Regions from separate parts of the Jeotgalibacillus sp. 10bf12 genome, predicted to be linked through region 1. Evidence: riboswitches for the same ligand, from Rfam matches in the RefSeq annotation. Region 1 holds a riboswitch; the other holds the start of a gene.
The links. A riboswitch is a leader RNA that binds a small molecule or an ion and turns the genes downstream of it on or off. The one in region 1 is predicted to bind FMN.
Positions count from the first base shown of each region.

Region 1 (15,356 bases):
GATGTTGACCTCGCGTTCAGCGTCGGGCTTATCGAAGAGTTTATTGAAGACAGTAACTACTCACCCTTTCCGCAATTTTTAAATACTGAGAAACCTGAACGTGTTGTAGCTAATTTAATGGAAGGCAGAATTGCGTTTATGATGGATGGATCTCCAACGGCATTAATTGGTCCTGTAAATTTTTTTACGTTTTATCAATCTCCGGATGACTACAATGGAAGATTTTTAGTAGGAACCTTTTATCGATTAATAAGGATTGCCAGTTTTTTGATTGCATTACTGCTTCCCGCGATCTATATAGCGACTATCAGTTACCATTTTGAAATTATTCCTGAAGATCTCACTTTACCAGCTAAAAGAGCAGTTGAAAATATTCCGTATCCACCTCTTTTTGAAGCATTGATACTTGAGCTTACGATCGAGCTGATTCGGGAAGCGGGTGTCAGGCTTCCGAATCCGATCGGCCAGACAATTGGTATTGTGGGAGGACTTGTGATTGGAGATGCTGTAGTAAATGCAGGCTTTATTTCTAACTTGATGGTAATCGTAGTTGCTCTTACTGCTATTTCATCTTTTGTGGTTCCTTCTGTAGAAATGAATACAACAGTCAGAATTTTAAGATTTCCTTTTATGATCCTTGCTTCATTATTCGGTTTTTTAGGTGTAGCTGCCGGACTGGTTATTTTAACAGTGCATTTAATAAAGCTTGAATCACTTACGTCGCCTTATCTATCTCCAATTGCGCCGTTTCATATGTCGGGAATAAAAGACACCTTGATTAGACTTCCTGCACCTAAATTGAATACACGTTCTGCGGATGCTAAGCCTTTAAATCGAAAAAGATTTGGGAAAAACCGGTGGTGGAAATATGCAAAAAGATAAATTAACCGGATGGCAATTATGCTTTTTTACATTACAGACTCAAATGGGAATCTCTGCTTTATCCATGCCCACCACAATTGCATCTAAGGCAGGACAGGATGCCTGGATTTCAATGATTTTGGGTGGTGTGATTGTACAATTGATCATTATGATCTATATCTGGCTTTCTGTAAGATCCGGATCTTATTCATATTTTGAATTTTTAGCACTCGTTTTCGGAAGATTCTTTGGAAAGTTACTGCTTTTATTAACAGTTTTATATGTTGTATTCATTTTGACTGTAGTGACTGCTTCCTACCAGCAATTAATTTCAGATTGGCTAAATATATATACACCAACTTGGGTCATTATATTAATGCTTCTTATTCCATCTCTGTATTTAGCTATAGAAAAAATTGCACTGATTGCAAGATTTTCTATGTTGATTACATTTGTAATACCTGTACTTTTTATTGTTGTGCTGTTTGTCTATGCAGCTCCTCAGTTTTTTTATTTATTGCCGGTTGGTTCTTCAGGGGTGAACGCAATCATCCAGGGAGTTGTACCAGCAATTGCAGCTTTATCAGGATTTGAAATGCTCGTATTTATATCTCATTATTTAAAGGAAGATAAATTAAGAGGTTTAAAAAAAGGAATGCTTGGCACTGGGTTAGTCACCTTGTTTTATATATTTCTCATTGTTTCTGTCCAGGTGTTTTTTTATATCGATGAAATTAAAATTGTACCGTATCCTGTTTTATATATAATGAAGGCTTTAAGTTTTATGGTGATAGACAGAATAGATATTGTATTTTTAACATTTTGGATTGTTATTTCAACAGCTGTTTGTATTAATTATTTATTTGTTGCAGGTATAGGGATTCAGACGCTATTCCATCTCAGTACACATAAATACTCAGTTATGGCGATTACATTTATCGTTTTTATTATATCGTTTTCTTTAGATACAAAATCCGAAATAAGAATGCTTCAAGACCAGGTATTTTTCATGCTGTTTATTTTTGCAGTCATTATTCCGGTTCTGACTCTTCTGATCAGTTTATTGAGAAGAAAGGTGGGAGATTATTGAATAAATATATTCTGCTGATAGTATGTATTTTGCTTCTTTCAGGATGCTGGGATCAGAATTTACTTAAAGATGTCCAGCTTGTGTATACTGTCGGCTATGATGTTTTAGAAGATGGATCGGAACAGACTACCTCAGTTGCACCACCTGTAGATGAAGTAACTGAGCATGTAAACATTATAACCACTAATCAGGCTACAGTGAGGGATAGCAGGTATCATTTAGATACAATAGTTGCAGAGCATATAGACTTTTCAAAATTACAGGTTGTGATTATCGGTAGCGAGTTAGCAAAGGATGCAATTTATCCATATATAGATGTGGTTTACCGTGATCCAAAACATCACCTGAATGCCAGGATCGCCATGACAAATACGTCTGCTAACGAGTTGCTAAATAAGCCCGTAGACTCTCAAAAAAACAAATCAGAATACTATGCCGGTCTTCTTGAAAGTTCAGAAATCATTAACGTTATACCGAAAATGACTTTGCAGCAAGCCTGCACAATTCTTCTTGACCCGGGTATCGATTTGTTTTTACCAATGGTGATGTATCAGGAAGAATTACAAAGAACAGAAGCAATGGGGACTTCACTTTTCAGTAAAGATAAGTATACAGGTGTATTTCTCGATCATGATCAGAGTACGATATTCAATATACTTAGAAATAAAACAAACAGAATTGTTCGCATGACAAAAGAATATACAGAGGGCAAGGACCCTGAAGTTTCGAACTTTATGACATTGGAATTTAGAGACACTAAAACAAAGCTTGAATTTACTAAAGAGCCATTCGGTTTATCAGTTGAGATAAAATTGACAGGGGCTGTAACTGAATATGGTCCAGATCATTTGATTGGAATAGAAAAGTTATCTTCAATTGAAAAATGGTGGGAGCAGACTCTTAAAGAAGATACTGAAGACTTTTTTAAAATAATTCAGGAAAATCAGTCAGATATATTAGGAATCGGCAGAATGACTGCTGCTTTAATGCCTGAAGAGTGGGATGAAAAGGAGTGGCATAATAAATTTGCCAAAATACCGGTTCAGGTTGATGTGGAAATGACTTTGTCAAGTACAGGTATTATTGATTAAACGTGTTAATATTTGCTTTCATTAAACGTTTATCCATACAATGATAGTAAGAATCTTGTATGGAGTTGAAGTCAATGGATAAAACAGTGTTAATAACGGGCGGTTCCAAAGGAATTGGAAAGTTTACAGCAGGCTATCTTGCCTCTCTTGGTTACCGGCTTATCATTAATTACAGGTCAAATGATGAACATGCAATTCATTTGGCATCTGAGCTCAGTCGGCTGAGTAAGAAGCCATGCATTGCGCTTAAAGCCGATATTGCATCGAAGGAAGGCAGTTTGTCTTTAGTAAAACAAATTAAAGATCACAAAATTGATAAAATAGATATTCTGGTTCATAATGCAGGTCCATATATTGCCGAAAGAAAAAAAATGACGGATTATTCTTATGAAGAATGGGATCAGATGATCAATGGTAATTTAAATGCGGTATTTTATTTATCAAAAAATATTATTCCTATGATGCGTGACCAGGCGTGGGGCAGATTGATTATGTTTGGTTATGACCGAGTTGACAGTGCCCCGGGATGGCTCTATCGTTCAGCTTTTGCTTCTGCAAAAAGCGGACTGGCTTCCTTGACCAAAACAATTGCGATGGAAGAAGCTGAAAACGGAATTACTGCAAATATGATTTGTCCAGGTGATATTGAAGGAGATTGGAAAGAACTTGGTATTGATGATGCAACAGGTTCTGATGATCATGAAAACCCTGTAGGTAGACCGGGTAGCGGTGAAGATATTGCCAGAGTGCTTTCATTTTTAGTTCATGAAGATTCCGGATTTATCACAGGTGCCATTATTCCAGTTACTGGTGGAAAAGATGTTTTAGGTAAAATTTACAGAAAATAAAAGCTCCCGGTTAAATTCCGGGAGCTGCATTCATTTTATGACGCTGTATAATAATCATGCGTATCGTCAATGTGATCGCGCCTGCTGTAAGTCCAGCGATCAGACCAATCCAGTAACCAAAATAAGCCCAGTCGGTATAGTTAGCAAGGAGATATCCAACCGGTAATCCGATCACCCAGTATGAGATCATGGTCATAATCAGTGTGATATTTACATCCTTGTAACCTCTTAATACCCCTTGTACCGGGGCCTGTATGGCATCTGATAACTGGAATAGTACTGCAAATATCAGGAATTGTGCCGCAAGACTAATGACTTCCTGATCAGTCACATAGATACCTGCAACTGCATCTCTGAATAAAAATGTCAGTATGCCACCTGTAGCAGCAATTAAAACCGCAATGGATACACCCATATAACTGTAAGTTCTGGCATCTTTCATTCTGCCTGCACCTGCTTCAAATCCAACGACAATTGTAAGTGCCATTGATATACTGAGAGGGATCATATATAAAAATGAAGAGAAATTAATGGCTGCCTGGTGAGCAGCAATTACTTCAGTGGTATATACACTCATAAATAATGTAACAGCAGAGAATATACTCGTCTCAAAGAAGATAGAGAAACCGATTGGAATTCCGATTAACAAAATCTCTTTCCATTTAGTGAAATCTGCTTTTGCTTTAATACGAAAAACATTATACTCACTGAAAGGACGATTACGATGTACAATGGCGATCGAAATGAGACAGATCAGCCAGTATGTAATCGCAGAAGCAACTCCTGCACCAACCCCACCCAGTGCAGGTAAACCTAGCTTTCCAAATATCAGAATATAGTTAAATACAACATTCAGCGGTAATGACATTAACGTTACATACATCGTTACTCTGGTAAATCCCAGTGCATCAATAAAGGAGCGCAAAACATTATAGACAAAAAGCGGGATGATACCTGCAGCAAGTGCGGCAAGATATAGACCTGCAACTCTCCTTACTTCGCTATCAATGTTCATCGCAGACAGAATCGGATTTACAACAATAAAACCTGCGATCAGTATAATAACAGCCATAATCACAGCCAGATAAATACCCTGAATCACTGTGTTTTTTACATACATTTCTTTTTTACCGCCGATGAGCTGTGCAACAATCGGTGTTACTGCAAGTAAAATACCGGATAGACCTGTAAAGACCGGCATCCATAGCGATGAACCGATTGCGACACCTGCAAGGTCTGCGGTTGAATACTGTCCGGACATAATTGTATCAAAGAAATTCATTGCAAATAAGCCGAGTTGAGTAACTAAAATCGGTATTAAAATAATTGAAAACTGTTTCAGCTTTTGTTTCAGAGTAAATGTTTGCTCCATTAAAATCCGGCTCGCTTTCTGTTACACATGAAGTGACTAGTTTTTAAACCTCAGAGCATTATAACATAACAAACTATTATATAGGTCTGGAAGGTGATTGGATGAATGTCGTGTGGAAAGTTTTTTTAGTATGGTATGGAATTGGCGTCATTTTGGTGGCATTTGATTTGCTGCCTCCATTCTTAGAATGGGCCAATGCAGTATTTTTATATTTATCAGGAATTCTTGCAATTTACTACGGGATGAAAGTGCTTGGAAATATAAGAGGGTTAGCAATTAGTATACTAATTATGGCCTTTACGATGTGGGCTGAGTCATTAGGTGTTGAATATGGGATCATCTTTGGCGCTTATCACTATGAACAGGATTTTGGGATACAGGTATTTGGTGTTCCCCTGACAATCGGATTTGCCTGGGTAATGGTCATTTTCACTTCACTTAGTTTAATGACCCGATTTTTGAATAAACCTAAAAGCATTCTCAAAGGTTTGGGTTTTGCGTTTATTACTTCACTTCTGGCGGTGTGTATGGATCTTATTATCGACCCGGTTGCTTATCAGGCTAAACAGTATTGGGTATGGGATGATACCGGACCTTACTATGACATTCCTACACAAAACTTCATCGCGTGGTTTTATGTATCATTTATTATTCAGTTTATTGTGTACTTCATGGCAGTTGCGCCAACTGAAAAGACGTGGACTAAGCGGATTAATTGGCTCTATATCTTAATGATTATTATGTTTGTCATTACAGCATTCGCTTATCAGTTGTATTTTGCAATCCTGGTTACAGGATCTGGTCTTTTAATCACTTATCTGATTTACCTGCTATTAAAGAGGAGGATTAAATGAATACAAAATCATCAAGAACAGAATTTGTCCTCGGTAAATACTTGACCTGGCAATTAAAAAAGCATTTTTATAAAGTATATGTAAAAAGTGAACATGAACCATCAGATAGAGCAAAATTATATATTATGAACCATTCGAGCTGGTGGGATGGTTTAATTGTTTTTTATTTAAACAGATATTTACTAAAGGAAGATGCTTATGCCATGATGAGTAAAGATGGGATTGAGAAATTCTCATTTTTCTCTAAGATCGGGGCATTCCCTGTAGATCCGGCTTCACCGAAATCTCTGATCAAAAGTCTCAAATTTGCTGATGAGAAATTAAAAGAGAAGAAATCAATCTGGATTTTTCCTCAGGGAAAAGAAGAGCATCTCGAAAAACGCCCGTTATCGTTTATGAACGGTCCTGCATATCTGGCAGAAAAAAATAAAGATGTCGATATTATTCCTGTTACTGCTTATTATACTTTCCGTCATGACCAGCGTCCTGAACTTTTTATCTCGATCGGAAAGTCCATCACAATTGAAGAAATGAATAATATGCATAGAAATGATATGAGTGATTTTTTTCTGCAGTCACTTGAGAAGTCTCTCAATCAGGTGAAAGCAGATATTATAAATGAGGATCTACATCGCTATAAGGGATTCGTTAATGGTTTTAAGACATCCAGTGAATGGCTTGAAGTATTAAAGAGAAAGTAAAGAAAAATGATCGTAAAGGGGATTGAAGCGTGGTTATATATATAGTTGTTCTCATGGTATTTTTGCTGCTCACAATCCTGAATATAATCACAATGCCACGCCTGAAAGATCAATCAGATGATGAGTCTTCAAAGGTCTCCATACTGATTCCAATGAGAAATGAAGAATCAAATGTTGCAGGCGTCATTGAATCTGTTTTAAACACTACTCACCATTATAAAGAAATTATCGTTTTAAATGATCACTCTGAGGATCGGACTGAAGATATTCTTGATACATATAAGGGTAAGATCAGAGTCATTCAGGGAGAGAAACTTCCAAAACATTGGGTGGGAAAAGTATTTGCCTGTCATCAGCTGAGCAGACAGGCGACAGGAGATTTCTATTGTTTTATAGATGCGGACGTCAGACTTGAGCCGGATGCCATTTCAAAAGCACTTTATTTGATGAAGAAAAATCAGGCGGGTTTAATTACCGGTTTCCCTCAATTTCCGGCAAAAACATTTCTTGCGAAGTTACTTGTACCGCTTCAGCATTTTTTTGTGTTTTTTCATTTGCCAAATATCATTGCAAATCATACAACGAAACCTGCTTTTACAGCCGCTCATGGCGCATTTATGTTATTTGATAAAAATGCTTATGTAGCATCAGGTGGGCATTATGCAGTCAGGCATTCGCTGGTAGAGGACATACATATAACGAGAACTTTAAAGAAAAATGGCTTCAGGTGCATTTTGAGCAATGTAACGAAATCAGTCACATGTGACATGTATGAGACAAATGCGGAAGTATGGGAAGGCTTCACAAAAAACATCTTTACAGGGATTGGAAGATCTGTACCTGCAGCGTTTCTTGTCGCATTATTTTATATCAGCTTTTATTTTATTCCGCTTCCTCTATTTTTTATAGGTGTATTCAACGGTGAATGGCTGCTGACTGTTCCACTCTTCATTATTTTTCTACAAACATTTTTAATTGATGCTGCCACCGGTCAGTCGAAGCTTCATTTTTTACTGATACCATTCTCTGCAATTGCTTTAGTTATATTGCTGTGTGCTGCTGCAATAAAAGGATTGAACGGCAGCGGGTATAAATGGAAGGGAAGGATCTACCAATGAAGGAGATATGTATCGTCGGAGCCGGTCTTGGCGGACTTTCTGCAGCCATTAGGCTCCAGTCAAGCGGGTATCAGGTTACAATCATAGAAAAAAACGGCCATGCCGGCGGGAAAATGATGCCGGTAAAATCAGGTGGGTATCACTTTGACTTTGGACCAAATACGATTACAATGCCGTGGGTTTTTGAAAATGTTTTAAGGGAAACGGGGTTCGATTTAAATGACTACCTGTCGTTTATCCGGCTCGAACGTCATACTAAAAATATTTTTTCAGATGGTACAGTTTTTACTCAATCAGTCCATCCGGATGAAATGATTAAACAGCTTAATGAAATTGACCCTGAGGCTGCTTCTTTATACTGGGATTACCTGAAAGAAATTGAACGGCTGTACAGCATTTCTGAAAAAGCATTTTTCCCAAAAGCCATTACATCACTGCGCAATTTTCTTGATCCTGCCATGGCAAAGGCTTTTATGCGTGTCAGACCGTTTGAGAAACTGTATAAATTCAACCAGAAATATTTCTCGAATCCAAATATCCAAAAAGTTTTTAATCGATATGCGACTTATATAGGTTCCTCTCCTTATCAGAGTCCTGCCACTTTTGCGATGATTGGCTATCTTGAAATGGTTTCGGGTGTATTTACTGTTAAGGGTGGAAATACAAAAATTGCAGAAGCTTTTGAAGACGTATTTTTAAAACTTGGCGGAAAAATCGTTTTTAACGAAACAGTCCGGGAACTGACAGTTGAGCAGAAATATGCACAGGCTTTAGTGACTGAAAGCGGACGTACTTTTCAATTCGATCAGATCATTATAAATGGAGATTTTGTAACATCAACAAAAAATCTGATAAAAGAGTCTGATCGTCCAGGCCTGACAGACCGGAAGCTTGATCTGTATGAGCCCTCCATTTCAGCTTTTGTCATTTTAGCAGGACTGAAAGAATTTCAGCCGGATATCCATCATCATCAGGTATATTTTCCTGAACATTACGATCAGGAGTTTGAAGATATTTTTAAACATAAAAAAATGCCAAATGATCCGACAATCTATATCAGCCACAGTGCTTATACAGACAGGAGCATAACAAAAGGCAGCAATCTGTTTATACTTGTGAACGCGCCTGCAGCAGAAATACCCGATGTTCAATCATATAAAGAGAAGATCTACCGTAAACTGGAGGAAAAAGGGATTCCGATCAGTGAACAGCTTGAATACGAAAAGGTATTTACGCCTGACTCTTTAAAACATTTGTTTAAAGCTTATAAAGGGTCGATTTACGGAATTTCTTCAAACTCAATGAAGGATGCATTTCTAAGGCCGGGTAATAAGAGCAGATTTATTCATAATCTTTATTATACAGGGGGTTCCACACATCCTGGAGGCGGATCTCCAATGGTCGTGATGAGTGGGTTGAATGTAGCAGATTCAATTATAAAGGAAAACGGCTCTTTTCGTTTGAATTGATTCAGGTATAATAGACGGGTAATGAATTTTTAGATTGGAGTATCACATGAAGAAAATATTATTTACAGGCGGAGGTTCGGCAGGTCACGTTTCAGTGAACACTGCACTCATTCCTGAATTTGTGAAAAATAAATGGCATGTCTCTTATATTGGTTCGAGAGATGGAATTGAAAAAGACATTATCACAGAAAAATTTCCTGATGTTCCATACCACGGTATTTCAAGCGGAAAGTTAAGAAGGTATTTCTCAATGAAAAACTTCACAGATCCTTTCCGTGTTCTCGCTGGTACCGTAGAGGCTTTAATGAAAATCAAAAAAATAAAGCCTGATGTCATTTTTTCTAAAGGCGGATTTGTATCTGTACCGGTTTTACTGGCTGCAAAAATGGCTGGAGTACCAGTGGCCATCCATGAATCTGATGTAACACCCGGCCTTGCAAATAAATTAGCAATGCCTTTTGCGACGAAGATTTATACGACTTTCAGAGAAACGCTGCAATATGTCCCTGCAGAAAAATCCACCTGCGCAGGTGCAATTATCCGTGAGGAGCTTTTCAACGGATCAAGAGAAAAAGGCATGACATTTGCAGGGTTGGACCAGACTAAGCCTGTCATTTTAATCATGGGCGGCAGTCTTGGTGCCAAGGGGATTAATTCAACTGTGAGAAATGCACTTCCTGAATTAACAGAGCACTATTCTATTATTCATTTGTGTGGTAAAGGAAATGTCGTTGAAAATCAGAACCCCGATTATATTCAGTACGAATTTGTTTCCGGTGAATTACCGGATCTGATCGCAGCATCAGACTTAATTATTTCAAGAGCAGGATCGAATTCCATTTTTGAATTTCTGGCATTAAAAAAGCCGATGATTCTAATCCCTCTTTCAAGAGAAGCAAGCAGAGGAGACCAGATATTAAACGCTAATTCTTTTGTTCAGCAGGGCTTTGCACTAAAGCTTGAGGAAGAAGAATTAACAACTGAAACGCTGCTCACTGCTGTCAGACAGTTAAGGGATCAGCAGTGGACAATGATTGAAAAGATGGATGAAGCACCTCCTTCATACACGATCAGTCAAATGGCACAGGAAATTAAGCAGCTATCAAAAAACAGCGGACATTAGTCCGCTGTTTTTTTTGAATGCTAAATCCGTTTACCCCTGATCAGATAGGGAAAAGAAAAACATTGAATCATAGGGAGGTTTTAATATATGGACGTATTAGTAATCGGGGCGGCCGGAACAACAGGAAAACTTACAATCGATAAGCTTGCTAAAAGAAATAAATATTATGCAAGAGGGATGGTCAGAAAAGAATCGCAGTTTGAAGAAATTGAAAAGCTGGGCGGCCTTCCGGTGCTTGGTGACCTTGAAGGTGATTTTGAAGAGGCATTTAATGAAGTTGATGCGGTAATATTCGCAGCAGGCTCCGGAGGTCATACAGGTGACGATAAAACGAAAGCTGTAGACGAAGAAGGAGCAATCAAAGCGATTGATCTCTCCGTAAAAAAAGGAATTAAAAAATTTGTGATGCTCAGTGCAATCGGTGCAGGTGATCTGACGTCGATGGAGATCAGTGATGGCATGAAGGCGTATTATGATGCGAAACATAGTGCAGATAAGCATCTTGAAAAAAGCGGTTTAAACTATTCAATCATTCGACCCGGACTGCTGACAGACCACAAAGAAACAGGAAAGATCAGAGCTGCAGAGATTCTAACTGACCGTTCGGGGGAAATTACGAGGGCTGATGTTGCAGCAGTACTTGTTTTAGCGCTTGAACACGATAACCTGAACAACAAAGCAGTGGAGATATTAAATGATGAAGAAGATATGATTACAGCACTGAATAGAGCATAAAAAAATCACCGGACCAGTGTCCGGTGATTTTATGCTTCAAGTGCGTTTTCAGTTTCATTCTGCGTACGCATATGAACGAATGTATATAAATCTTTAGAGATCACATAAAGATTAAACAGATTTTCTTCTCTATTAATCTCTTCATATAGTGCTTTATTCGTTTCATTCGCCGATACAACATAAGGCAGTTTTTCTGCTGCTTTTTGTGATCTGAGATTTGTTTTTCTGATTCTGAGGTATACATTTTCAATGCCAAGCTCGTAGAATAATTCATTGAAAAAAGCTTCTTTAGCAGCCTGGTTGTATCCGAGACCGTGATAAGGCTTTCCAAGCCAGGTGCCGAGAAAACCGCTATTATTTTGCACATCAAATAAACTGATCGTACCTGCGGGATTTCCCCATTCATCTATAATCGTTCTTGAAATAACCTCACCACGGTCTTCCGCTTCTATCATCTGTTTGATCATAAACAGTAATTCATCAGAAGAAGATGCTTTTTGTCTGACATAAGGGTATACGTCGGGATGCGTCATTAACTCAAACAGCGCCTGGCTTTCGTGTACGTCACGTTTTTTTATCATGGTTTTTGCCCTCCATAAAAGGGCAGTATCCTGACAGGACCTGTAGAACACCACCCTCGAAATTTTTCATTGCGTTCATAAAAAATTTCGGGGTGGGAATCGAACCCACTAGAACCAGCTGATCAGCTGGTGGCGCACCATTTGCCTTCCCTCCATAACAGACTCAAATGACAGTCTTATGGCATCTTTGTATCGTAAACTTATTCAGTTTCTTCTACATATTTGCATCTAAATCATACAAAAAAATTGTGCATTTGAGAATAGTTTTTTTGCCTTATTTAAAAATTATTTTTTCTGATCCTGATAGACAAAATCTCCTTTGATCATCGTGAATACTGGTGAAGACATAAAATGCAGTGGATGCTCACTCCAGAGGACCAGATCAGCTTCTTTTCCAGACTCAATACTGCCGATTCTATCACCAATTCCAAGATTTTTTGCAGGATTAATGGTAATGGCTTCAAGTGCAGCCTGGATGGATAATCCCTCGCGTACTGCGATCGCTGCACAAACATTTAAGTATTGAATAGGAGTGTAGGGGTGGTCTGTTGTAATTGATACTTCAATTCCTGCATCATGGAGTACCTGATACGTTTTCCATGATTTGTTTCTGAGTTCCACTTTTGATTTTCTGGTGAAAGTAGGACCTACACATACTTTCGCTCCTGAGCGTTTCACTTCTTCTGTGATCAGATGTCCTTCAGTACAATGTTCGATCCTCAGGTCCAGATTAAATTCCTCAGCAAGCCTGATTGCAGTAACAATATCATCTGCGCGGTGAGCGTGAATTCTAACCGGGATTTCCCTGCTCAAAGCTTTTTGAAGTGCGCTCAACCTGAGGTCATTTGTGCCGTCAAAGTTTTTTGCCAGGTAGAGCTGCTCTCTTAGCATCCCCATAATTCCCATGCGTGTGATCGAATCATTAGAGCCGTTTGAATGCATCCGTTTCGGATTCTCTCCGAGCGCCATTTTCAGGCCGGATTCCGGGTTAACAATCATGGATTGAACTGTTTTTCCATTCGTTTTAATAATCGCAGTAATACCACCAATGACATTTGCACTCCCTGGCAGTATATTCACTGTTGTAACCCCATGTGAACGTGCATTTAAAAATCCTTCATCGAGCGGATAAACGCCATCGATTGCACGAATATGAGGGGTCATTGGCTCAATTGATTCATTGGCATCATTTCCTGCCCATCCGGTACCTTCATCATAGAGACCTAAATGGGTATGGACATCAATCAGACCCGGTGTTAAATGCTGTCCCTGACAATCTATCACTCTTGCATCCGGATGTCCTGATATTGTGTCATTAACTTCTTTTATTATGCCGTTCTCAATTAAAACATCACCATACTGAATCATTGAAGAAGTAATTGGGTAAACAACCGCATCCTTAAGTAAAATCTTCATGTGACAGCCCTCCTGAGTAATCGATTTATAACTTAATTTTACTTTAACCAATTTAAAGAGAAAAGAATTTTCAGAAAGAATACTAAATTGAGTACTGTTTCCTTTACAAATATAAGAGATATCCGACATAATAGTAAGACAATAAAATAACGTACCTTTCGGGGCAGGGTGAAATTCCCTACCGGCGGTGATGAGCATCTGCTCTTAGTCCGTGACCCGGTGTTACCGGTGGATTTGGTGAAATTCCAAAGCCGACAGTTATAGTCTGGATGGGAGAAAGGAATTGCGTTTCAACACATGTGTTGAACGCTTATTTCGTCATGATCAAACTCCCGTCAAGTGCGGGAGTTTTTTGTATTTATCCCACAATATACGTATGGACGTTACCGGGAGATGGTGCATTTGTATGAAAAATGGATGAAAACAGCAATTAGTCTCGCTGAGGCTGCGCAGGGACAGACTTCTCCAAATCCTGCAGTTGGAAGTGTAGTCGTCAAAGATGGAAGAGTGGTTGGAATTGGCGCTCACTTTAAGCCGGGTGAGGCACATGCAGAGGTTCTTGCACTGCAGATGGCTGGACATCTGGCAGAAGACGCTACAATCTATGTAACGCTTGAGCCATGTTCACATTATGGCAGAACACCACCATGCGCGAATCTGATCATTGAAAAGAAGATCAGGAAAGTCGTGATCGGCAGTACAGATCCGAATCCAAAAGTATCAGGCCGCGGGATCCAAAAATTAATCGATGCCGGAATAGAAGTAGTGACCGGTGTCTGCCAGACAGAAACTGATGCGTTGAATGAATATTTCTTTTATGCAATGAAGCATAAAAAGCCTTTTGTCACCCTGAAAACAGCGATGTCCCTTGATGGAAAAACAGCGACTAATGCCGGTCACAGTAAATGGGTGACCGGACCGGAAGCAAGAGAAGATGTTCATCGAGACAGACATCTGCATGATGCTATTCTGGTGGGAGTAAATACAGTTAAGTATGATGATCCATCATTAACCGTCAGGCTTCCGGAAGGCGGGGTATCGCCGTACAGAGTTGTTCTTGATACTCAGCTCTCAATTCCAATTCACTCAAAACTTTTGCATGACGGGGAATCCGCGGTTCATGTGATATGCGGGGGTAATGCAGACCGGAATAAAGAATTTGATTTAAATCAACTTAAAAATGTATCTGTTTACAGATTAGAACAAGATCCCATTCAGATCGAGTCAGTATTAACCTACCTTTTCGAACTGGGAATTCATTCTGTTTATGTTGAAGGCGGAAGTGAAATCCACGCATCGTTTATACACTCGCAAACAGTTAACAGATTCATCACTTATATAGCACCAAAAATGATTACTGGTCAGAATGCTAAAGGAGTGATCGGTGGTACTGGTATTGAGCACATGAATGAAGCATTCAACATGAAGATCGAACACACTGAGATGGTTGGAACTGACCTTAAGATCACTGCTATTCCAAAAGGAGATGAATAAATGTTTACCGGTTTAATTGAAGAGGTTGGAATGGTTCACAACCTGCAAAAAGGCAAAAACTCTATGATCCTGACAATTGAGTGCCATAAAATTCTGGATGATGCTAAAATCGGCGACAGTATTTCTATTAATGGCGTATGTCTGACTGTCACAGACCTCTCAGAGCATCAATTTTCAGTGGATGTAATGCCTGAGACGATGAAGTCAACAACGCTGCATGAATTAAAAAAAGGATCGAAGGTGAACCTTGAACGTGCAATGGCGGCCGGTGGAAGGTTTGGGGGTCACTTTGTCAGTGGACACGTAGACGGTACAGGCGTTATTCAATCGATGAAAAGAGAAGAAAATGCGATATATATTTATATTCAGGTACCTGATGAGCTAATCAAATATTTTATGATGAAGGGTTCAGTTGCAGTAGATGGAACTTCGTTAACCGTATTTGATGTTAAAAAAAATGCGTTTATGATCTCATTAATTCCGCAGACAGCTGACGACACAATCATCGCCTCAAAAACGCCTGGCAGTAAAGTAAATATAGAATGTGACATGATCGCAAAGTATGTTCAGAATTTAATGCACCCACAATCAACCGGAATAGAT
Region 1 covers NZ_CP200276.1:2,501,775-2,517,130, reverse strand. Annotated here, with positions in the region: gene DH10bf12_RS13060 (spore germination protein) at 1-882, shown strand, start outside; gene DH10bf12_RS13055 (GerAB/ArcD/ProY family transporter) at 869-1,951, shown strand; gene DH10bf12_RS13050 (Ger(x)C family spore germination protein) at 1,948-3,042, shown strand; gene DH10bf12_RS13045 (SDR family oxidoreductase) at 3,117-3,890, shown strand; gene DH10bf12_RS13040 (MATE family efflux transporter) at 3,901-5,262, opposite strand; gene DH10bf12_RS13035 (carotenoid biosynthesis protein) at 5,364-6,116, shown strand; gene DH10bf12_RS13030 (lysophospholipid acyltransferase family protein) at 6,113-6,817, shown strand; gene DH10bf12_RS13025 (glycosyltransferase family 2 protein) at 6,847-7,935, shown strand; gene DH10bf12_RS13020 (phytoene desaturase family protein) at 7,932-9,404, shown strand; gene DH10bf12_RS13015 (undecaprenyldiphospho-muramoylpentapeptide beta-N-acetylglucosaminyltransferase) at 9,451-10,527, shown strand; gene DH10bf12_RS13010 (SDR family oxidoreductase) at 10,615-11,262, shown strand; gene DH10bf12_RS13005 (GNAT family N-acetyltransferase) at 11,292-11,843, opposite strand; gene DH10bf12_RS13000 (amidohydrolase) at 12,129-13,259, opposite strand; FMN riboswitch at 13,410-13,544, shown strand; gene ribD (bifunctional diaminohydroxyphosphoribosylaminopyrimidine deaminase/5-amino-6-(5-phosphoribosylamino)uracil reductase RibD) at 13,653-14,753, shown strand; gene ribE (riboflavin synthase) at 14,754-15,356, shown strand, end outside.

Region 2 (15,356 bases), 1.5 Mb from region 1:
TTCCAATCAGTGATGAAGTCGTCTGGGAGGAAAATAAACCTCAGGCACTGATCATCACGCCAACACGCGAACTGGCAGACCAGGTCCGTCTTGATGCACTGGCGATCGGCCGTTTCAAACGCCTGAAAGCAGCAGCACTTTACGGAAGACAGCCTTTTGCAAAACAAAAACTTGAACTGAAACAAAAAACGCATATTATATCAGGAACACCGGGCAGACTACTGGACCACCTCGAAAAAGGTACCTTTGATCCTTCAAAGTTAAAATATGTCATCATTGATGAAGCAGATGAACTGTTTAACAGAGGATTTATCGAACAGGTTGAAGCGATTATGGCTTTCATGCCAAAAGAGAGGCTCACAGCGCTCTTCTCAGCGACTTTCTCTGAGGAAGTAGAGTCATTGGCTGCTAAATGGTTAAAAACGCCTGAGCGCTTCGAAATCGCCTCTCAGCATAAAGTGGAAGATCTGATTCAGCATTATTACATGAAAACAGAAGAAAAAAAGAAATTTGAGCTGTTAAAGCAGATAACAATGAGTGAAAACCCTGATACATGTATGATCTTCTGCCGAACACAGGACCGCACAGATGAATTAACAGAGCGCCTTGACCGTGCGGGATATTCCTGCGACAAAATTCATGGCGGTATGGTCCAGGAAGAGCGCTTTGACGTGATGAATGAATTCAAGCGTGGAGACTTCAGATATCTTATTGCAACAGATATTGCTGCCCGTGGCATCGACGTAGCTAATGTATCGTTAGTTCTGAACTACGATCTGCCCCTTGAGCTTCCTGCATACACCCACAGAAGCGGCAGAACAGGAAGAGCAGGTCAGAGCGGTAAAGTAGTTTCATTTGTTGAAGAAGGTCGGGAAGATGACCGCCTTGCAGCTATAATTGATTACACTAACGCTGACTTAACTGAACTTCATTCAGTGCCACCTGCTGATATTGGTGCATTCTGGTCTAAGATGGAAGAACAGCAGGAACGAAAAACAGCGGCCATTGAAAAAGTAAGTGAAGACATCTTAAAGATCTATATAAATGGCGGCAAGAAGAAAAAACTGAGAGCCGGAGATTTTGTCGGTACCATTACTTCAATTGATGGTGTAACGGCAGATGATATTGGTATTATCACGATCGAACCGACCTGCTCATTTATTGAAATTCATAATGGCAAAGGCTATAAGGTCATCAGTGCTTTAAAAGAAACAACGATTAAAGGGAAGAAGCTTAAGGTATATCCTGCGAAAAAGTAGGAGGGATTTCATGATAACACTGATTAAACAGGCAGATGTATATAGCCCTGACCATCTTGGAGTAAAAGATATCTTAATTGCTGATAAACGCATAGCAGCGATTGAAGATCATATTGACTTACCTCCTCACACTCCAGGCCTTACACTAATCGAGGCGGATGGAAAGATCGCTGTCCCCGGATTTATTGACGCCCATGTTCATATTATGGGCGGGGGAGGAGAAGGCAGCTATAAAACGCGTACGCCTGAACTGCAATTGACAGACGCCACACTCGGTGGTGTCACTACACTCGTAGGGGTCATCGGTACTGACGGAACAACGCGTACAATGCCATCGCTCATTGCCAAAGCCAGAGCGCTTGAGGAAGAAGGACTTACCTGTTATGTGCACACAGGCTCATATCAGGTTCCTGTCAAAACGCTGACCGGACAGATAGAAGATGATCTTATTCTGATCGATAGCGTCATTGGCGCAGGAGAGATTGCCATCTCAGACCACCGATCTTCACAACCAACTGTTCAGGAGCTCGCTAAAATCGCATCTGCTGCAAGGGTTGGTGGTATGTTATCCGGTAAGGCAGGCATCGTTAATATTCATGTAGGGGATAGCTATGACCATTTATCGTTGATAGAGCAGGTGGTTGAAACAACTGATATACCGATTAAGCAGTTCTATCCAACTCATATTAACCGGAACCCTCATTTATTTGAAGCGGGGATCGAATATGCGAAAAAAGGTGGATATGTGGACTTTACAACTAGTACAATTCCTAAGTTTCTTGAGGAAGGGGAAGTGAAGTCCTCATTGGCATTGAAAAAAATGCTTGAAGCAGGCGTAGATCCAGCATTGATTACATTTACATCTGATGGTCAGGCAAGCCTTCCTGATTTTGATAAGGATGGTGAGTTAATCGGGCTGCAGTTAGGCAAGGTTACCTCATTGTTCGAAGCAGTTCGTGACGCTGTAACTGATGAAGGAATCGCCCTTAGTACAGCGATTCAGGTCATTACCAGAAACCCTGCTAAGATTCTAAAGCTCTCACAAAAAGGTGACATTGCAGTTGGAAAAGATGCTGATATTGTTCTTTTACAACAAAACGATTACCTGATTGACAGTGTGTTAGCGATGGGACAGTTAATGGTGGATCATCAACAAGCTGTTATTAAAGGTACGTTTGAATAGCAAAAAGCGCTTCTGAAATTAGTTATATAGAAGCGCTTTTTCTTATGAATTTAAGCTAGCATCAATCCAGTAATGATAAAGATAAACGGGATCGCGAGAATTCCCAGCGATACAGCGATAACAAGTGAAACCCCGAGCCCTCTCCAGCTAGAAAAGCCATGTACAACTCCTATCACTTTACTAACAACTACTACATTCCACATACCGATTGCAAGTGTGATCAAGTTTAATATCATTGAGGGCCCTGTTGGCAGTGAAGTAAACTCATTCCACGCAGGTCTCTGAAAAAAAAGCTCTCCGTAGATGAGGATATATATTAATAAAAGAGGGATCAGGACAAGGTTAGGTATGGCTGTCACACCAATTGCTTTTCTCATGTTGTGTAACGTCCCACTCCCGTTCATCCATTTACCGACAATCGTATAAAGCCAGCTCCCTACATAAAACCCCATCACCCCAAGGATAGGACCGGCTATTATGATTAATATTGTGACTAACCATGGCGACCAGCCTACGACAAAGCCTGACTCCTGTAATCCTCCTAAAACATTTGAATATGTAGACAGGATAAATAGGATAATGGAGTATCTAATCGTTTTATTTTCCATTATATATTCTGTTGTGCTTTTTGGTTTGAACCAAACTGTTAAAAATGGATTCATTTTCTAACGCCTCCCTATCATTTTAATACGGATGTACTTACATTTAGTTTCATATTTTTCCTTAAAATAGAGAAAAGATAGATTGTATACAAAAACGTATACTTGTAAACAAATTGTAAACATTATGTATACAATTATGTAAACATGTAAACAATATTGTACACATGCTGATTTAACAGCATGTGTACGTAATGGTAAACATGTATACTTATTTGTATACAACGTTTCAGATTTTTCAGTACTTAAGATTGATTGACGTTTCAGTGACTCTTATATAAAGTTAATAGGAGCGGATTTAATCCGTAGATTTATTTCAGGAGGTTTATTATGACTAAAACAAGAATTGCAGCAGTTGATGTTGGAAATGATTCAGTAAAAGCTCTATTTGGCCAATCAGACTATGAACTAAATATCCCTAACGTTATTGCAAGAGATCGCGAGGATCGCCCGGTAATCGGAATTGAAGATCTTCACGAAAAAGATCCACTGGATGGCTTACATATCCGTGTGCACTCCCCTGCCCTACAGGATAACAACGCAATTTACCGTGTTGGTAATCTTGCAACAAAGAGTGACAATGCGACAGAATTGGACCCTGGCAGCAGCAAATCAGAGGAAGATCAGTCGCTTGTACTGCTATTTGCAAGTATTGCACTTGATGCAGCACGTGCTGAGAGTGGCTTTGAAGCGAAAAATAACGTGATTGATGCAACTTATACACTCGGAACAGGACTTCCTCTTAGAGAAGTAAAAGAGGGCAAGGACGTAGGTTTCCGTTCTCAGCTTCTGGGATCGGTACATCAGGTGGAATTCCTGGTAACACCTAAGTTCCAGGGTAAGAAAGTAAATATTAAATTTGAAGAAGTAAAAGTATACCCTGAGGGATTTGCCGCATTTATTAACCTTGTGATGGACAACGAAGGTAAGATCATTAACCGTGACCTGATTGATAAGCAGATTCTAATTCAGGATATCGGCGGATTATCAACAGATATCGCAGTTATCCGCAACAGAAACGTTGACGATGATAAGGCACAGGGCTTTAACCTGGGTGTATCTGAATCACTTGAAGCAATTCGTGAAGAGATCCGCTCACGCCATGGTGTAGAGCTGGATACGCGCCGTGATGTAGTAGACATCATCACAAAGAAAAATGACCGCAACCACATCATGGTTAAGGGGTCACGTACAAGTGTGCATGATATTACTGACCGCATCCTTCTTGACCTGGCGAAGAAAGAATACCGTCACCTTCGTAACGTATGGGCTAAGAATTCACAGACAGAAATCTGCTATTTTGTCGGTGGTGGTTCGATGGTGTTAAAAGAGTACTTAAAGACGCTCAATAACAATCTGGATGGCTACAACATTGATTTCTTTGAAGATGAAAAAGAAAGCATCTGGATGATGGCTAACGCTTATCATAAGCTGATCAATGACTTTGTGCGCAGAAATAATAAGGAAGCTGCTCCTAAGAAAACTGAAGCGAAAGCAGCTTCAAAATAAGGTGTACTAAATGAGTGGTACGATTAAGAAGGGCCAGGCGATTACATTTCGCCTGCCTTCTGATACACCGGACCATTTGCTGAGGGAATTGCAAAGGCTGAAAGAAGCTGAAAAAAGAAACTTCTCAAGTAAAATTGCGGAATTTGCACTTGAAGGTCTCGGTAAGAACTCTCAGAAAGAAAGGGAGACGATTACCGTACCAATCCCTAAGCAGTTATCCAAAGAACAGCGGGCATGGCTCAGACATGCACACTCTGAAGCATTGCTTGGTAACATCGTCTATCAACTGTTAAATGATCCTGTGAGAGCGACAGCAATCCTGGCATCCATGAACAGTACCTCTTTATCAGTAGATGAGGCGCTTTACCTGCAGGAAGAAGATCAACAGCCTGTTAGAGAGCCACAGTCAGCGCAGCCTGTTCAGCCAACGCCTGAATTTGATGACCTTGATCAAATTGACTCCATCGAAATAGAGCGTGAAGAGGTTCAGGAAGAAAAAGAAGAAGATTTAGATGATTTATTAGGAAGTTTCTTGGATAAAATGAATAAATAAATGATTAAAAAGGAATCTATTGGTTATAGATTCCTTTTTATTTTATTAATAAAATTACATATTTTATAAAAATACTAAAAATAAAAATTGTAGTTATGAACAAAAGAGTGTTTAGTCATGTTTGAAAAACAAAATGATTTGATGAATTACCAATTCAGTGGAACGAAGCGTAAGGCTGCGACTCCGGGACGATTAGTTGGAAGCTGAGACCTCGCAAGGCGAAGACTGAGGAGGCTCAGCAACAACCGTCCGGAAAGCGTCTACCTGAAGTGTAGTGTAGCGATTAAAAAAGCGAGACATTCTAAATGTCCCGCCATCAAAATTTATTCCTCTAAACGACCCTCTTCTTTCATCTTCCTGCGGCGGCTGTTCATAAATAAAATAACAGCTCCGACAGTAGAGAAAAATAACACCATATAATCAAATGGAACCGGATCTTCTTTAGTCACAATCAGATAAAAAATCCGGATAGAATTAATCAGTAAAACGACACTTAAAATTAAATCAAGTTTTCTTAAGTCCACAATGTACCCCTTTCAATAATCACTTATCCACATGTGGAAAACGTTTGGCGATTTCAACAATCACCTGAGACGCTTTTTCCATGTTATCCACAGAGATATACTCAAATTTCCCGTGGAAGTTCTCCCCGCCGGTGAAAACGTTCGGTGTTGGCAGTCCCATATATGAAAGCTGTGAACCATCCGTGCCACCACGGATTGGCTCAATGATCGCATCAATACCGAGTGCATTCATTGCCTCTTCAGCGATATCCACAATGTGGTGCACAGGTTCAATCTTTTCACGCATATTGTAATACTGATCTTCAATAGACAGTTCCACAGTCCCGTCACCGTGCTTAGCATTTACTTCATCTGCTACGCGCTGCAATATAGATTTGCGCTTCTCAAACTTATTGCGGTCATGATCGCGGATGATATATTGAAGCTCAGTTTTTTCAACATCTCCATTTATCTGCATTAAATGGAAGAAACCTTCGTAGCCGGCAGTGAATTCAGGTGCCTCGTCTAAAGGAAGCATCTGATTCAGTTCCATTGCAATCTTAAGTGAGTTCACCATTTTATTTTTAGCTGTTCCAGGGTGAACATTCGTTCCATGAATCGTCAGCTTTGCACCGGCTGCATTAAAGCTTTCGTATTGAAGCTCTCCAAGTGGGCCGCCATCAATTGTGTAAGCATAGTCAGCATCAAAGCGTTTAACATCAAACTTATGAGGACCACGGCCAATTTCTTCATCCGGTGTGAAAGCAATACGAATTTTTCCGTGTTTAATGTCAGGGTTTTGGATCAGGTGCTCCATTGCAGTCACGATCTCAGCAATACCTGCTTTATTATCAGCGCCTAATAGCGTAGTGCCATCAGTAGTAATGAGTGTATGACCTTTATATTTGCTCAGCTCCGGAAATTCAGCCGGAGACATCGTCACTTTTTCATTTAATTGAATATCTCCACCGTTATATTCAACTACCTGTGGATTTACATTTGTTCCTGTGAAGTCAGTCGCAGTATCCACGTGCGCAAGGAATCCGATTGTTGGGATGTCACCTTCAGTATTTGCAGGAAGGGTAGCCATTAGATAACCGTGGTCATCTGTTTCAACCTCTTCCAGGCCAATTTCCTTTAGCTCTTTTTCTAAATGGCGAAGCAGGTCCCACTGCTTTTCAGTGGAAGGTGTAGAAGGTGAATCCGGATCAGATTGTGTATCAATTTTTGCATATGTAATCAAGCGGTCCATCAGTTTCTGTTGCATGAGTTAACCTCCAGCATTTTTCTTTATTATAGCATGGAAAAGCACCAGTCAGGAAAACGCCCGACTGGTGCTTAATTGTTAAACGGGTCCGGTTTGCATAGACTGCTGACGGATCCACGGCTTCAGTTTTACGAATAACGGAATAAATAGTGCTGCGACACATGCTGATTTGATCAAGTTAAATGGAATAATTGCGCCGGTTGTCAGTCCTAACTTAACAGCTGGATCAAGCATGTAATCCATTCCAAAGAACCACGCATATGCAGGCAGAATCAAAAAGTAATTGAGTACTGCAAGCAGCAGAACCATGATTACAGTTCCGGCAACAAGTCCTTTGGCAAGTGCGCCTTTTGTTTTGCGTTTGTGATAGAAGAACGCTACAGGCAGAATGAATGCGCATCCGGCAATAAAGTTTGAAAGCTCGCCGATTGGTACACCGCTGCCTTTAAAAAGGTAGTACAGAATGTTCTTTAGTGCTTCAACAATCACACCAGCCATTGGTGAAAACATGATTGCTGCAAGTAAAGCTGGCACATCGCTGAAGTCAATTTTCAAAAAATCCGGTAAAAACGGAAGTGGAAAATTGAGCATCATCAGTAAAAATGCCAATGCGCTAAGCATAGATAGCTTAACTAAAAGTTGTGTGTTTTTTAACATGAGTAGCTCCTGTCCTCGTTCCACACAGAAGTTTCGGCTTCGTACACAAATAAACCCTGCAGATTCGGCGCAATCAGCAGGGAGAATTCAGCACGAAATAAAGGGTCAGCTTATCGCTTATCCCTTATTCTTGCCTCCATCTTCTCCCATCCAGACTATACTGTCGGCCTCCGGTTCTCACGGAGTCAGCAAATAGCTCCCTATTCGCTCGCGGGCTCACTCTTACATTTACCGCCGGTCGGGAATTTCACCCTGCCCTGAAGATGGAACGATATTTAGTTTAGGATTTTAGTATAGCGCAGAGTGAATGAGGATTCAATTTAAAAGTTTTGGCTGGTGTCCATCGCGGAGATGATATGAAATTCTTCGCTTGAGTAACGTATCTGACGTGTTGAGTGCTGTATCACGCTGATTGAGGTAGCGACACACCCGGGTTGAATGACATACTCAGACTGTTGAAGTAGCTGCTCACACTTTTAAATGCTCTATTCTCTAATCTGGCTGCAAAAGTCGCAGCCTGCATAAAATCATCCCTACTAATTTCAACTAAAAAAAGGAGTTTAGTATCAATAGATAGAATATTACGGAGAACGAAACAAACAGGGAGGATTTTAACAGATGATTAACTTCAGACAGCCTGATGTCGAAAACTTCTTTCAGACATTCGGCATTCAGACATTTACAGTAAATAAAGAAGAAACACAGCTCGTTTTCAGTACAAATTTAAACGGGAAATATAATCTCTGGGCAATGGATCTGCCGAATGCATTTCCATACCCGCTCAGTTTCCATAATCAAAGCTGTTCAGAGCTTGCGTATGACAAACAGGGACGATATATACTTGCTATTATGGATCAGGACGGGGACGAGAACGGTCAGATCTATACAGTACCGCCAACGGGTGGAAGTCTTGAACCGCTGCGCACGCATGAAGGCGCACGTCATATGGGGCTGAACCTGAGTAAAGACGGGGAGCGACTGTACTATACTTCTACTAAAGAAGATCAGACTTACCTGAAGTCATATTGCTATGACATCAAGGAACAAGAAGAAAAGATTATTCATGAAGGTAAAGATGCAGCAACGTACCTGACAGCAAAAAGCCCTGATGAACAGGCGGTTGTTTATGTAAAGCACTATGCAAATACATACGTGCTGGCATTCGTAAAAAAAGATGGTCAGGAAGTTTATCTGACACCGGACCGTGAAGAACAGCATACGGTTTCAGGTGTGGAATTCGTATCTGATACGTTGATTTACTTTACCACGAACTACGGGGAAGATTTCTCCTATCTTGCCCGCTTTAACCTAGAGGATGAATCATTTGAAAAAGTGGCTGCGATTGAAATGGAAGACTTCGATGGCGTTCACTATGATCAGTCATCGAATAGTCTCTATATCAGCGTTGAAAAAGGAGTAAAGGATAAGCTCTATCAATTTGATTTGAAAGAAGAGTCATTAAATGAAATCGATATTCCAACCACTGAAATTGCAGGACTGAAGGTAGCTGATTCAGGCAACCTTTACCTCGCAGGCAGAACCGCTGTCAGACCGGCAAACATTTATATGAGAAAAGATGGGCAGTGGAAGCAGCTGACAAAATACAACGTGCCGGGTGTAAAAGAAGAAGAAATGGCGGAGCCGGAGCTTCACACTTACAAATCATTTGATGGTCTCGAAATCGAAGCACAGTTCTTTAAAGCGAAACCTGAAAACAGCAATGGTCATGTGATTCTGTGGCCCCACGGAGGACCACAGGCAGCAGAACGTGCAACATTCCGTTCGCTGTTTCAATTCCTGGTCTACCGCGGCTACAGCATTTTCGCACCAAACTTCCGCGGCTCGACAGGATATGGATTAAAGTTCTCGAAAATGGTAGAGGGTGACTGGGGCCACGGACCTCGCCTTGATAATATCGAAGGACTTGAGTATCTATTCGAACAAGGACTCGCTGACCGCGACAAAGTCCTGCTCATGGGCGGAAGCTACGGAGGCTACATGGCACTGTTACTCCACGGCCGTCACGCAGACTACTTCAAAGCAGTGGTAGATATTTTCGGACCATGTAACCTGTTCAGCTTTATCGAATCGGTTCCGGAACACTGGAAGCCTGTCATGAAGCAGTGGGTGGGGGATCCGGTAGAGGATAAAGAGAGACTGACTAAAGACTCACCGATCGAATACCTCGATTCCATGACAAAACCAATGTTCGTTATCCAGGGTGCAAAGGATCCGCGCGTAGTGAAAGCGGAATCCGATCAGATTGTTGAAGCGCTGAAAGGAAAAGGGCGTGATGTGAAGTACCTGGTGCTGGATGATGAGGGGCATGGGTTTTCGAAGAAGGCGAATGAGATGATGGTGTATGAGGAAGTGCTGGCGTTTTTTGATCAATATATTAATTGATATTTACAACAGGCTGAGACGAGTACGTCTCAGCCTGTATCATACTATGAAGTAGCTTTTGAGGGTTTAATGATTTCAGAACGTGGGTCAAATATGTTCTGCAGAATCTGCTGCCCCTGGTAATATTCAATCAAAATCTGATCAAGGCAATCATCACAATTTTTGATAAATTGATTCCACCTCATCGAAACGTAGTAGTTATACAAATTGTCTGCAAAATCAGGGTCCTGAGGATCGTACTCTATCCCTGTTCCGCTTTCAGTACCTTTTCTGCCCATGAAAGACCCTGCTGTGAAAATTTGAGGGATATAATGAATGATCCCGTCATAAAATTTGTTTCCCATTGCCTGTGATAATAATTTATCTTCTTTATAAATGTTATGCAGAATGTCTGTTTCTCTTATAAATTTGTAACGTTCATGAGGAAGATAGGAACCGTGAAAAAATACATTGTGAATCTGCTGCTGTTTACAATAGCTTTCGAGATTTCTGCCTGTCTTTTGCATTCTTCCATTGTAATGAAGTTCAAACCTTGGGTCGTTAGCAAGCTTTTTAATCAAAACTTTATTCATTTCCTCATCCCTGATCATTCCCCAGTAACGGATTCTTACAGGATGATGTTTTCTTGGCAGTTGATTTCTTATGTCTCTTTTTCTCAGTGCTTCAGTAAGAAGGTTGTGTGAAGAATTAATATGATTGTATGAAGGTAGAAATTTTCTGAAGCCGTCCGAGCTGACGAAAGTGACGCAGGAATGTTTTGCGATCCTTCCTACCAGTAACTTGTACCAGAATAAGTTTTCATGGGTAGGGTCTCTGTAGTCATAAATATATTTCTTTCGATAGGATGTCCATAAAAGGTCCTGCACCAGAAAACCTGTTGCTGTATTCAGGATAATGACAAAATCAAATTGTTCTTTTCTGATCAGTTTCATTGCATGTCTGCGATACTTTATAAAGCCTTTGATTTTTTTAACCTTCGACACTTCATCCTCCTGCATATGCTCAAATTCATGAAGGACGATATTTGAATCAATTGTCAAATCTTCTTTTCCATCACGGTTCCAAAATAACAAATGAACCTCATGTTGCTCTGTGTTCAGGTTGGTGAGATAAAAGTCGATATATGGCATAAACTTGATTTTTTGTACACCCATCAGCAGTATTTTCATCAAATCACTCCTATTTCTTTTTAGTTCTTTTGTTCATTATAAAGAATATCGAAGAAAAAAAGAAGATATATGCTTAAAATATTCTACATAAAGAACAAACGGTGTAGAATTTTTTCTGTAAATGAATTACACTAATACAAATCAGGTGAGATTTAAAAGCTGTCGGGAGGATAAATAATATGAGTGAGAAGTCCGGATTTTCAAAGGGATGCGTACTAGGTATATGTATCACAGCACCCTTTTGGGTATTAGTGATCGTGCTGATAAAGAAAGTTTTATAGATATAAATTAACCATATAAATTTAAAGGAAAAATATTCACAAAAATCTTTTATAATATGATTGATTTTATAGTGAAATGGGTTTACAATATGAAAAACGTTCTTTTTAAAGAACAAAATAACATAATGGTTGTTTTTTATTTTTCCTTTAAAGTTCTTTATTGAGAATTAAGGAGTGGAGGTAAGAACATGCGAATATTAATTACAGGTGGAGCGGGATTCATTGGAAGTTCGTTATCTATGAAGTTACTGGAGAAAGGATACAAAGTAAGAGTAATAGATAATCTTTCACCACAGATTCATGGTGAGGACTCTCAAAAGTCTGAATTATTCCAACGGATAAAAAACCGGGTAGAATTCATATTTGGAGATGTTAGAAATAAAGAGGACCTTGAAATAGCTTTAAAAGATGTTGATATTGTTGTACATCTTGCTGCTGAAACCGGAACGGGCCAATCAATGTATGAAGTGGAAAAATATATTGATGTCAATATTAACGGTACAGTGAATTTACTGAATGTGATTGCTGCAAATCAACAGCAAATCAAAAAAATTGTGGTGGCATCATCAAGAGCTATTTACGGTGAAGGAAAGTATTTTTGTGAAGACCATGGCGAAGTATTCCCTGATAGCCGATCGGATGAAGATTTGTCGAAAGGGGATTTTTCAGCGAAGTGCCCTAAGTGCTCACGCGAAGTAAAAGTCCTGGCTACTTCTGAAGATTCTCGTATTAACCCACTTTCCGTTTACGGGTTCACAAAGTTCGGCCAGGAAAATCTGGTGATGCTGACAGGGAAGTCATTAAATATTCCGGCTGTTGCGCTTAGATATCAAAACGTATATGGTCCTGGTCAATCACTTAAAAATCCATACACAGGGATACTATCCATTTTCTCAACAAGAATTAAAAATGGTAACGATCTGATGATCTTTGAAGATGGTGAGGAGAGTAGAGATTTTGTCTACATTGATGACGTTACAGATGCTACGGTCAAAGCGATTGAACTTGATGAAGCGAACCATAAAGTCTTTAACGTTGGAACTGGGAAAGCAGTCAGTGTAACCGAAGTGGCAAGCGCGTTACTTTATCACTATCAGTCGAATGTAAAATGGCATGTAAGTGGTCACTACAGGTTGGGGGATATCAGACACAATTTCGCTGACTTAACGCAAGTGACAGGAGCTCTTACATTTACACCCTCTTTTACTTTCAATGAGGGAATAAAAAAATTTACAGATTGGGTGAACAGTCAGGAAGTAGAAGAAGACCGCTATGAGCATGCCATGAAGGAAATGAAAGAAAAGGGCCTATACAAATGAAGACGCTGTATAGAGGTAAAAGGATATTAATGATATCAGCGAATTTTTTCGGTTATGAAAGAGAAATTTGTCAAAAGCTTGAGTCGTTTGGCTGTGAAGTGGATTATTTTGACGAACGTCCTGAAAATGATTTTCTGACTAAGTCTCTGATCAGAGTAAATAGAAAGCTGCTGGCACCAAAAAATAATGCATATTACAACAATATAATAGAAAAAACGAGAAACCGTGATTATGATTTTATATTTGTAATTAAGGGTGAAGTCATATCAAAAGATCATTTAGTACGATTAAGAAGCATTCACAAAAATGCAAAGTTCATTCTTTATATGTGGGATGCGCTGAGTTATTCTCCAAACTCCAAGGCAATCAAAAGTATGTTCGACACAGTTTATACATTTGATCAAAATGACGCTGCCCGCTATAAAGATATGCACTTCAGACCATTATTTTTCATTGATGAGTATAGAAAATCAGCTGAGTCCAAAACCATTCAGGACATCGATGTTCTTTTTATAGGCACGGTTCATACAGACAGGTTCAGCGTATTAAAAAGAATCGAGCATCAGCTTAAAGAAAAAAATCTGAATTTTTACTTTTATCACTATTACCCCAGTAAAAAACTGTATTACTTAAAGTGGTTTTTCAACCGGGATATAAGAAAGTACGGAAAAAGTGAACTTAAATATCAAAAGCTGTCAAAAGAAGAGATTGCACAGCTTTTTAACAGATCCAGAGTGATTATTGATATTGAAAGACCGAAGCAAAACGGTCTCACAATGAGGACGATCGAAGTATTTGGTGCACATAAAAAATTGATCACAACAAATGAATCAATCGGAGATTATGACCTTTACAATCCTTCGAATATCCGTGTGATAGATCGTCACGCGCCTGTTATTGATTCGGCATTTATCTATGAGGAATATATAAATCCAGATAATGAAACTTATGAGAAGTATTCATTGAATGAGTGGATACATGAAATCTTTTTTGACCGAAAACAGTTAATCCATAACATTTCAAATGTGAAGTGAGAGGAGAATCCATTGATGAAGGTGATTAAAACAAAATTTGAAGATGCACTGTTAATTGAACCTACTCTGTTTTTGGACAGTAGAGGATATTTTATGGAAAGTTATAAAAAGACGACATTAGAAGAATATGGATTATATATAGATTTTGTGCAGGAAAATCAATCTCTATCAAAATATGCCGGAACGATTAGAGGGATGCATTACCAATTAAATCCAAAAGCACAATCAAAACTAGTGAAAGTGACTAGTGGAGCTATATATGACGTGATTGTGGACATGAGAAGAAACTCTCCGACATTTGGAGAGTGGGAGGGTTATATCTTAACTGCAGATAATCACAGGCAGCTTTTAGTACCAAAAGGATTTGCTCATGGGTTTTGTACACTTGTACCAGATACCGAAGTGCAATATAAAGTTGATGAAGTGTATGCAGGAGAACATGATAGAGGGTTTGTGTGGAACGATCCGTTAATCGGTATCCACTGGCCTGTTTCAACACCTGTCTTATCAGATAAAGACAGCAATCATCCATTATTTGACCAGGCTGAATACGATTTTACATGGGAGGGGGTTAAAGCATGAGATACCTTGTCACTGGCGGAGCAGGTTTTATTGGGAGTAACTTTGTCAAACACCTGCTGGCTGAGCAGACAGAACATTTTGTTGTCAATCTCGATGCGCTCACTTACGCAGGGAACCTTTATAACCTTCAAGAGGTAGAAGGACATGCAAACTATGTATTCGTAAAAGGCAGTATTACAAACAGAGAATTGGTAGAGCTAATCCTTAAGCAATACAGTATCGATACCATTGTTAACTTTGCTGCTGAGTCTCATGTAGACAGGAGCATTACTGGACCTGATGTATTTGTTAAAACCAATGTGCTTGGCACTCAGTGTCTGCTCGATGCAGCAAAAGCATTCGGCATCAGTAAATTTGTCCAGGTCTCTACTGATGAAGTATATGGCAGTCTTGGAGAGACGGGATATTTTACTGAAGAAACACCTCTGTCACCAACCAGTCCTTATTCAGCAAGTAAAACTGCAGCTGATTTACTTGTAAAAGCCTATCACGAGACATACGGAATGAATGTGAACATTACCAGGTGCTCAAATAATTACGGGCCTAATCATTTTCCTGAAAAACTTATTCCACTGTTGATCACCAACGCGCTGCAGGGGAAAGAGCTGCCGATCTATGGTGATGGCAGTAATGTCAGAGACTGGCTTCATGTAAAAGATCATTGCAATGCAATTGATCTGGTTGTCCATAAAGGTAGGGCAGGGGAAGTCTATAACATCGGCGGTCATAATGAAAAAACAAACAATGAGATTGTTCACATGATTACAGATCAACTGAATGTTTCAAAAGATCTGATCAAATACGTGACTGATCGTCCAGGTCATGACAAGCGTTACGCAATCGACCCAACTAAGATTACAACTGAACTTGGATGGAAGCCTTCCTATTATTTCGATGAAGGACTTAAAGAAACCATAGAATGGTATCTTGATCACAAAGAATGGTGGGAAAATATAATGAATGGATCGTACTCATTTT
Region 2 covers NZ_CP200276.1:499,955-515,310, reverse strand. Annotated here, with positions in the region: gene DH10bf12_RS02375 (DEAD/DEAH box helicase) at 1-1,259, shown strand, start outside; gene iadA (beta-aspartyl-peptidase) at 1,270-2,442, shown strand; gene DH10bf12_RS02365 (YIP1 family protein) at 2,493-3,104, opposite strand; gene DH10bf12_RS02360 (Alp7A family actin-like protein) at 3,432-4,610, shown strand; gene DH10bf12_RS02355 (hypothetical protein) at 4,621-5,163, shown strand; gene DH10bf12_RS02350 (hypothetical protein) at 5,487-5,687, opposite strand; gene pepT (peptidase T) at 5,707-6,933, opposite strand; gene DH10bf12_RS02340 (ECF transporter S component) at 7,012-7,590, opposite strand; FMN riboswitch at 7,725-7,859, opposite strand; gene DH10bf12_RS02335 (S9 family peptidase) at 8,209-9,993, shown strand; gene DH10bf12_RS02330 (glycosyltransferase family protein) at 10,038-11,162, opposite strand; gene DH10bf12_RS02325 (SDR family NAD(P)-dependent oxidoreductase) at 11,632-12,762, shown strand; gene DH10bf12_RS02320 (WaaS/CpsH family glycosyltransferase) at 12,792-13,796, shown strand; gene rfbC (dTDP-4-dehydrorhamnose 3,5-epimerase) at 13,812-14,378, shown strand; gene rfbB (dTDP-glucose 4,6-dehydratase) at 14,375-15,356, shown strand, end outside.
Region 2: it holds a riboswitch for FMN, as region 1 does, so the genes downstream of both, DH10bf12_RS02340 (ECF transporter S component) here and ribD (bifunctional diaminohydroxyphosphoribosylaminopyrimidine deaminase/5-amino-6-(5-phosphoribosylamino)uracil reductase RibD) in region 1, are expected to answer to the same signal.